Regions from separate parts of the Streptomyces sp. NPDC059582 genome, predicted to be linked through region 1. Evidence: predicted binding sites of a transcription regulator. Region 1 holds the regulator's gene; the other holds the start of a gene.
The links. The regulator HspR, encoded in region 1, represses chaperone genes until heat shock. The targets are predictions, from matches to a motif close to TTGAGNNNNNNNNNCTCAA.
Positions count from the first base shown of each region.

Region 2: a site for HspR is predicted at 2,929-2,947, ahead of lon (endopeptidase La). Genes of this name have one in related genera too.

Region 1 is NZ_JBHWCC010000067.1:373-5,082, forward strand. Features, by position in the region: gene grpE (nucleotide exchange factor GrpE) at 1-317, shown strand, start outside; gene dnaJ (molecular chaperone DnaJ) at 354-1,538, shown strand; gene ACFV0T_RS36980 (heat shock protein transcriptional repressor HspR) at 1,544-1,993, shown strand; gene ACFV0T_RS36985 (fibronectin type III domain-containing protein) at 2,088-3,755, opposite strand; gene ACFV0T_RS36990 (fibronectin type III domain-containing protein) at 3,776-4,710, opposite strand, start outside.
Region 2 is NZ_JBHWCC010000007.1:176,393-181,102, forward strand. Features, by position in the region: gene ACFV0T_RS09445 (lysozyme) at 1-360, shown strand, start outside; gene lon (endopeptidase La) at 492-2,906, opposite strand; gene ACFV0T_RS09455 (GNAT family N-acetyltransferase) at 3,096-3,818, shown strand; gene ACFV0T_RS09460 (hypothetical protein) at 3,787-4,014, opposite strand; gene ACFV0T_RS09465 (GNAT family N-acetyltransferase) at 4,042-4,710, shown strand, end outside.

The DNA.
Region 1 (4,710 bases):
AACTGGTCGGCGGATTCAAGTCCGTCGCGGAGTCGCTGGAGACCGTCGCGGCGAAGATGGGCCTTCAGCAGTTCGGCAAGGAGGGCGAGCCCTTCGACCCGACGATCCACGAAGCCCTGATGCACAGTTACGCGCCGGACGTCACCGAGACGACCTGCGTGGCGATCCTGCAGCCCGGGTACCGGATCGGCGAGCGGACCATCCGCCCCGCGCGGGTGGCGGTGGCCGAACCCCAGCCGGGGGCACAGGCGGTCAAGGCCGAGGACTCGGCCGAGACGGCCGACGACAAGGAGAGCGGTGGCCCGGACGAGGGCTGACGCCGGCACCGGGACGAGGGAGGAGGGACGTCGAGGATGAGCACCAAGGACTTCATCGAGAAGGACTACTACAAGGTTCTCGGCGTCCCCAAGGACGCCACCGAGGCCGAGATCAAGAAGGCGTACCGCAAGCTCGCCCGCGAGTTCCACCCGGACGCCAACAAGGGCAACACCAAGGCGGAGGAGCGCTTCAAGGAGATCTCCGAGGCGAACGACATCCTCGGTGACCCCAAGAAGCGCAAGGAGTACGACGAGGCCCGCGCGCTCTTCGGCAACGGCGGCTTCCGCCCGGGGCCGGGCGCGGGCGGCGGCAACTTCAACTTCGACCTGGGCGACCTCTTCGGAGGTGGCGCCCAGGGAGGCGGCGGCGGGGCCGGCGGCTTCGGCGGCGGCATCGGTGACGTGTTCGGAGGCCTGTTCAACCGGGGTGGCGCGGGCACCGGCACGCGCACCCAGCCCCGGCGCGGCCAGGACATCGACACCGAGGTCACGCTGAGCTTCACGGAGGCGATCGAGGGCGCGACGGTCCCGTTGCGGATGACCTCGCAGCAGCCGTGCAAGGCCTGCTCCGGCACCGGCGACAAGAACGGCACCCCGCGGGTGTGCCCGACCTGCGTCGGCACCGGCCAGGTGGCGCGGGGTTCCGGCGGCGGGTTCTCGCTGACGGACCCCTGCCCGGACTGCAAGGGCCGCGGTCTGATCGCCGAGCACCCCTGCCTGGAGTGCAAGGGCAGCGGCCGCGCCAAGTCCTCGCGCACCATGCAGGTCCGTATCCCGGCGGGCGTCACCGACGGGCAGCGGATCCGGCTGCGCGGCAAGGGCGCGCCCGGCGAGCGGGGCGGCCCCGCGGGCGACCTGTACGTCGTGGTGCACGTCGACTCCCACCCGGTGTTCGGCCGCAAGGACGACAACCTCACCGTCACCGTCCCGGTCACGTTCACGGAGGCGACGCTCGGCGGCGAGGTCCGGGTCCCGACCCTCGGCGGCCCGCCGGTGACGCTGAAGCTGCCGCCGGGCACCCCGAACGGCCGCACGATGCGCGCCCGCGGCAAGGGCGCGGTCCGCAAGGACGGCACCCGCGGCGACCTGTTGGTCACCGTCGAGGTGAGTGTTCCGAAGGACCTGTCGGGGAAGGCTCGTGACGCACTGGAGGCGTATCGCGAGGCGACCGCGGGTGAGGACCCGCGGGCGGAGCTGTTCGAGGCCGCGAAGGGAGCTTGAGAGTGATGGACGGCCGCCGGCGTAACCCGTACGAACTGACCGAGGAGACCCCGGTCTACGTCATCTCGGTGGCGGCCCAGCTCTCCGGCCTGCATCCGCAGACGCTGCGCCAGTACGACCGCCTGGGCCTGGTCTCCCCGGACCGCACCGCGGGCCGGGGCCGGCGCTACTCGGCCCGTGACATCGAACTGCTGCGCACCGTACAGCAGTTGTCGCAGACCGAGGGCATCAACCTGGCCGGCATCAAGCGCATCATCGAACTGGAGAACCAGGTCGCCGCGCTCCAGTCCCGGGTCGCGGAGATGGAAGCGGCTCTGGACGGCGCGGCGGCCGCGATGCGGCAGCGTGAGGCCGCGGTGCACGCCTCCTACCGACGGGACCTGGTCCCGTACCAGGAGGTCCAGCAGACGAGTGCGTTGGTGGTGTGGCGGCCGAAGCGGCAGCAGTCCGACTGACCGGCCGCCCCGGCCGGCGCCCCGCCGATCCAGGAGAGGCCCGGAGGTTCAGCCGAATCTCCGGGCCTCTCCCGTGTGCTGTGGCCCGCGCGGGTCAGCGACCGACGAAGAAGTCGACGGTCGCGCTCTGCTCGCTCTGGCGCCCGTAGACGTCCACGGCGTGGACGGTGGCCGTGCACGGACCGTTGTAGGGCGAGGTCCAGCTGATGGCACCGGTGGTGGACAGCGAGGTGCCGCTCGACCCGCAGGCGCCGCTGATCTCCCAGGAGTAGCCCCGCAGCACCCGGTCCTTGTCACCCGTGCCGGGCGCGGCCGTGACCTGGACGGGCGAGCGGCGGGGAGCGCCCGAGGAGACCAGCGTCAGCAGCGGAGCGGCGGGTCCGGTCGCGGTGGCCGGGGAGAGCCGGTCGACGGCCGCCTGCGCCGAGGGGACCGACTCCGCGCCGGTGCCGTCGACGGTGGTGACGAGGTAGTACGCCGTGCCGCGCGGCGCGGACGTGTCCTCGTAGGAGGACGCCGTGGCGTCGGGGGCGCCGATCAGGGACCAGCCGCCGGTGGCGGACGTGCGGCGGTAGACGCGGAAGCCGGAGACGTCCTGCGCGCCGGGGTCCGAGCTCCAGACGACGGACGTCGACGCGTCGGACGGCGTGCCCTGGACCCCGCTCGGGGCGGGCAGGGCCGAAGCGGCGGGGAGGGTGACCGCGACCGGCAGGGAGGCCGGTCCGACGTTCATCGCGGTGTCGACGGCCCGCACGGTGTACCGGTACGCCGTGCCCGGCTCCGCCAGGACATCCGTGTAGGACGTCCCGAACACCGTCTCCGGGCCGTCCGGGTCCTGTTGGCCCTCCGGCGCCCCCCACACCTCGTAGTGGTGGACGTCCTTCGCCGAAGACGCCTGCCAGAAGAGGGAGTTGCCCGCCGTGGTGCCGAGCGCCGTCAGGCCGGTGACCTGCGTCGGCGCGGTCCGGTCCACGGTGACGACGGTCCGGTCCACCGAACCGGCCGACTCGTTGCCCACCTTGTCGTAAGCCCGGACCTGGTACATGTACGTCTCGCCGGTCGGCGGCAGAGCCGCGTCGGTGTACGAGGTGGCCGTGGTGGACGCCAGCCGGGTCCAGGCGGTGGCCGCACCGGACGCCGGACGCCGGTAGACCCGGTACCCCGCGAGGTCCATCTCCTGGTTCTTCGCCCAGGTGAGCCGGGCCGCGCCGGTCGCCTGGGTGTACGTCAGGGCGGGGGCCGTCGGGGCGAGCGGCTTCACCTTGTCGACGCCCGCGGAGGCGCGGGGCGTGTACGCGAACTTGACGTTGGCGTTGCCGGTCCAGTTCACGTAGTCGACGCGGACGGTGTGGCGGCCCTTGGGCAGGGTGAGGTTGACGGCCTTGGACGTCGTCGTCGAGCCGTTCTTCCAGAGGTCGACCTTGCGGGAGCTGTCGACGTAGACGCGGATGCCGTCCTGGGCGGCGACCGAGAGGGTGAAGGGGCCGCCGGAGCCGAAGTCGCGGGTGACGCTCCAGCGGACCGCGAAGTTGTTCGTCGGCAGGCCGGAGGCGGGGGCCTTGGCGCCCCACTTCTCGTCGATCGCGCTGTCACAGTCGGTCTTCTTCGCCGTGCCCGAGAAGGTGGTGTTCGCGAAGAACTGCCGTTTGTACACCGGTGAGGTGCAGCTGACGGCCGCCGACGCGGGGGCGGCGACGGCCGTGAACAGGCCCGCGGTGGTGGCGAGGACGACCGTGGTGGCCGTGAGGGTGCTGGTTCTCATGCTCGTTCTCTTGCTCGTTCTCATGCGTGGTGCGGGAGGGACGCGGCCCAGTCGACGTTCGAGAAGGCTTCCGTGCCGTCCGCCGCGACGACCGAGATCACGTAGTGGTTGGTCGTGCCGGTCGGCGCGTCCAGGTCCAGGTAACGGGTGGTGGTGGGGGCCAGGGGCACGTCGGTCAGACGGGCCCACCGACCGGCCGCGCGGTCCCAGCGGTAGACGTGGACGCCGAGGGAATCGGCCGCGTCGCAGTCGATCGACAGGATGCCGGCGCCCGTGGAGGTGGCGTCGCTGTAGAGCCAGCAGGGCGCGGTCTCGGCCGGGATCTCCGAGGGCGTGAGGTCGAGCTGGGTGACGTCGGTCCCGGCGATGGTGGGGCTCCACTCGCCGCCGATCTCGTCCTGGTACGTCAGGGAGTTGCCGTAGCGGTCGACGGCGACGACGAAGTAGGTCCGGCTGTCGCCGTGCGCCCGGTAGGGGCCGTCGAGGTACTCGCTGGTGCCGGCGTCGACCCGGTCCACGAACTCGTGGGTGTTCGAGTACGGGCTGAGCCGGTAGACCCAGTACTCGTCCAGGTCGGCCACCGTGGCGTCGTCCCAGTCGAGCTTGACGCCGTACTCGAGGGGTTCGGCGCGCAGGCCCGTGACGGGCGGCGGCGGGACCTCGTCGCCCGACGTGGTGATGGTGACCTCGGCGGAACCGGTGGACCACAGGCCCGCGGTGTTCTGGCGGTGCAGCTTGTAGTGGTACGTCTCGCCGTGCCGTACGTCGTTGTCGTGGCAGCTGCGGATCGTGTTGCCGTCCGCGTCGGTGCTGGTCCGGGGCGTGTTGCAGCGGGCGAGCGTCCACTGGCGGGAGCCGTCCGCGGAGGCCGCCGAACGGTAGACCCGGTAGTCGGCCGTGTCGCCGCCCGCGGGCTCCTTCCAGGTGACCTCCACACCCCAGTCGGGAGAGGAGA
Region 2 (4,710 bases), on a different contig from region 1:
ACGCTGCCGGGCGCCCTCGACATCGAGTGGAACCCGTACGGCGCCGCCTGCTACGGAAAGACGACCAGCGCGATGGTCGGCTGGATCGCGGACTTCCTGAACACCTACAAGGCCCGCACCGGCCGCGACGCGGTGATCTACACGGCCACCTCCTGGTGGACCCAGTGCACCGGCAACTACGGCGGCTTCGCGGCCGCCAACCCGCTGTGGATCGCCCGGTACGCGTCCGCCCCGGGGACCCTGCCGGCCGGCTGGTCGTACTACACGATGTGGCAGTACACGTCGTCCGGCCCCACGGTCGGCGACCACGACAAGTTCAACGGGGCCCTGGACCGGGTGGTGGCACTCGCCAACGGCTGACCCACGCGCGCACCGACCAGCGCCACGCACCGCGACGCCCGCACGCCCGCATGCCCGCATGCCCGCACGGCACGACGAAGGCCCGGGCCTCCCTCACGAGGGTCCGGGCCTTCCTCATCCGATGGCGTCCGTCACGCCGCCACCGGAACCTCCGGCGCCGCGCTGTTCGTGGCCGGCGTCAGCGCCAGTTCCAGGACCTGGCGGACATCGGTGACGGCGTGGACGTCGAGCTTGTCCAGCACCTCCGCCGGGACGTCGTCCAGGTCGGGCTCGTTGCGCTTGGGGATGATCACGGTGGTGACCCCCGCCCGGTGCGCGGCGAGCAGCTTCTGCTTCACCCCGCCGATCGGCAGCACCCGTCCGGTCAGCGAGACCTCCCCGGTCATCGCCACGTCCGTACGGACCAGCCGGCCCGACAGCAGTGACGCGAGAGCCGTCGTCATCGTGATGCCGGCGCTCGGGCCGTCCTTGGGGACCGCGCCCGCCGGGAAGTGGATGTGCACACCCCGGTCCTTCAGATCGGCGACCGGCAGTTCGATCTCGGCGCCGTGCGAGCGCAGGAAGCTCAGCGCGATCTGCGCCGACTCCTTCATCACGTCGCCCAGCTGACCGGTGAGGGTGAGGCCCGCCGCGCCCGTCTCCGGGTCGGCGAGGGACGCCTCGACGAACAGGACGTCGCCGCCCGCGCCGGTGACCGCGAGCCCGGTGGCGACACCGGGGACGGCCGTACGCCGTTCGGCCGGGTCCTGGGCGGACTCGGGCACGTGGTGCGGCCGGCCGATCAGCGCGCGCAGGTCACCGTCCGTGATCGTGAACGGCAGCTCCCGCTCGCCCAGTTCGTGCTGGGCCGCGACCTTGCGCAGCAGCCGAGCGATGGACCGCTCCAGGGTGCGGACACCCGCCTCGCGCGTGTACTCGCCGGCGAGCTTGCGCAGCGCGCTCTCGTCCAGGACCACCTCGTCCTCGCCGAGCCCCGCCCGCTCCAGCTGGCGCGGAAGCAGGTGGTCACGGGCGATGACGACCTTCTCGTCCTCGGTGTAACCGTCCAGGCGGACCAGCTCCATACGGTCGAGCAGGGCCTCCGGGATCGCTTCGAGCACGTTGGCGGTGGCGAGGAACACCACGTCGGACAGGTCGAGCTCGACCTCCAGGTAGTGGTCGCGGAAGGTGTGGTTCTGCGCCGGGTCGAGGACTTCGAGCAGCGCCGCTGCCGGGTCGCCGCGGAAGTCGGAGCCCACCTTGTCGATCTCGTCGAGCAGGACCACCGGGTTCATGGACCCGGCCTCCTTGATCGCGCGGACCACCCGGCCGGGCAGCGCGCCGACGTACGTACGCCGGTGGCCGCGGATCTCGGCCTCGTCGCGGACGCCGCCGAGGGCGACCCGCACGAACTTGCGTCCCATCGCGTGCGCGACGGACTCGCCGAGCGAGGTCTTGCCGACGCCGGGCGGCCCGACGAGCGCGAGCACGGCCCCGCCGCGCCGCCCGCCGATGACACCCAGCCCCCGGTCGGTACGGCGCTTGCGCACCGCCAGGTACTCGGTGATCCGCTCCTTCACGTCCTCCAGACCGGCGTGCTCGGCGTCCAGGATCGCCTTCGCCCCCTGGATGTCGTAGACGTCCTCGGTCCGCTCGTGCCACGGCAGTTCCAGGACGGTGTCGAGCCAGGTGCGGATCCACGACCCCTCGGGCGACTGGTCGCTGGACCGCTCCAGCTTGTCGACCTCCTTGAGGGCGGCCTCGCGGACCTTCTCGGGGAGGTCGGCGGCCTCGACACGGGTGCGGTAGTCGTCGGACTCCTCGCCGTCCTTCTCGCCGTTCAGCTCGCGCAGCTCCTTGCGCACGGCCTCCATCTGGCGCCGGAGCAGGAACTCCCGCTGCTGCTTGTCGACGCCCTCCTGGACGTCCTTCGCGATCGTCTCGGCCACATCCTGTTCGGCGAGGTGGTCTCGCAGTTGCTGGGTGGCGAGCTTCAGGCGGGCCACCGGGTCGGTGGTCTCCAGCAGCTCCACCTTCTGTTCGGTGGTCAGGAACGGCGAGTAGCCGGAGTTGTCGGCGAGCGCGGAGACGTCGTCGATGGCCTGCACACGGTCCACCACCTGCCAGGCGCCGCGCTTGCGCAGCCAGGCGGTGGCGAGGGCCTTGTACTCCTTGACCAGTTCGGTGACGTGACCGGGCAGCGGCTCGGGCACGCTCTCGTCGATCCGGGTCCCCTCGACCCACAGGGCGGCGCCCGGTCCGGTCGTGCCGGCGCCGATGCGCACCCGTCCCCGGCCGCGGATCAGCGCACCCGGGTCGCCGTCGGCCAGCCGGCCGACCTGCTCGACCGTGCCGAGCACGCCTGTGCCCGGGTAGGCACCGTCGATCCGCGGCACCAGCAGCACCCTGGGCTTTCCGGGCTCGGTCCGCGAGGCGGCCTGGGCGGCCTCCACCGCGGCCCGTACGTCGGCGTCGTTCAGATCCAGTGGTACCACCATTCCGGGCAGCACGACCTCGTCGTCGAGCGGCAGCACAGGCAGAGTGAGCGGTGTGGACGTCGAAGCCATGATCTCCCCTTCGGCAGTCAAGTTGAGCTATGCCGACTCAATGCACGGGGGTCTTCGAATGTTCCCCGCCCCCTGTTCGCTCTGAGCGATCACGACTGTCGAGATGGGTGATGCCCGGCATATCGTCACCACGGTAATACCTCTTAATCGCTGATGACTGTTACATGACGACCGTTACAGGGGGATGTCGTGGAAGGAATCGTCCGGAGCTGGGTCGACGGGTGGGTCGTCTCGCGCGGGGCGGCCTCGCCGGTGATCGAGCCCTGGGGCTGCACGATCGACGTGGGTCTGGAACGCCATGTCACGCGGCACGTCTTCGGCGCGGTCGGGGACGAGGTCGACGAGGCGGCGGTACGCAAGGTGGCCGAGGCGGTGACCGGGGACGGGGTGTGGCTCAAGGTCTTCCAGCACCCGTCCGTGATCGCGGGCCTGCTGGGCGAGGGGTGGTGGGTGAACCCCGAGCCCGGCTACCTGATGACGGTCCCGCTGACGGTTCCGCCCCCGGGCTCCCCGGCGGCTTCGGCCTCCGGGGCGGGCGGGGCGGCCTCGGGGGTGCGCCGGGAGACGGACCTCCCCGACGGCTACCGGCTGCGCGTCTGGTCGCGCGGCGGCGTGATCCGCGCGATGGTCACGGCTCCCGACGGCTCCCTGGCCGCACGCGGCCAGACCGCCCCGGTCGGCCGGACCGCCGTCGCCGACCAGATCGAGACCTCGCCCGCGCACCGGCGCCTGGGGCTCGGCGGCACGGTGATGCGGACGCTCCAGCGGGCGGCGGCCGAGCAGGGTGCGGAGACCGGCGTACTGGCCGGCACTCCGGCGGGGCGGGCGCTGTACGAGACGCTGGGCTGGCGGGTGGTGGCGCCGCTGACCAGCGCGAGGTTCACGCCTCCCGCGCCGCCCGCCTCCGGGTGAACGGCGTCGGCGTCGGCGTCGGCGTCGGCGTCAGATGGACACCGAGATCGGCATCGGCGGCAACGTCGGCGTGGGCGCAGGCATGGGCGAAGGCATGGGCGAAGGCATGGGCGCGGGCATAGGCGTCGGCGTCGGCGTCAGCGTCGAGACAGGCGGCGACATCGAACGCGCGGCCGGAAAAGTGCGTTGCGCTCACCTCGGTCCCGGCTCGAGCCTTCTCCCCATGATGAATACACAGATCTTGCTCGACGCCTACGACGCCCAGATGCGCTGCACCCCGCCCCCTGGAGTCGCACACGAGTTCGATGGTCCGCTGCTCCGCCTCGACCTCGGCTTCCGCGGCTTCGTCAGCGGGCCGCGCGACCTGGGCGGCCTGCAAGGCCCGGAGGTCGACGAGCTGATCGTCCGGCAGCGGGACTTCTTCGCGGCGCGCGGGCAGGCCGTGGAGTGGAAGGTCCGTGGGCACGACACCCCGGTCGACCTCACGGACCGGCTGCGCGCGGCGGGCTTCGTGCCCGAGGCGCAGGAGACCGTGCTCGTCGCTCCCGTGGCGGAACTGGCGATGGGGACGCCCGCACTGCCCGACGGAGTCACGCTGCGGCGGGTCACCGCCGACGCCGACCTGCACCGGGTGGCCGCCCTGGAGACGGCCATCTGGGAGACGGATCTGAGCGCGATCGCCGACGACCTCATCGGCCGCGTCTCGCGCACGCCGGACGAGATCGCGGTCCTGGTCGCCGAGGCGGGCGGCGAGGTGGTCTCCGCGGCCTGGCTGTCCTTCCGCCCCGGCATCGAGTTCGGCGCGCTGACCGGCGGCTCCACCCTCGCCGAGTGGCGCGGCAAGGGCATCTACCGCGCCCTGGTGGCCGCCCGCGCCGAGCTCGCCGCCGCC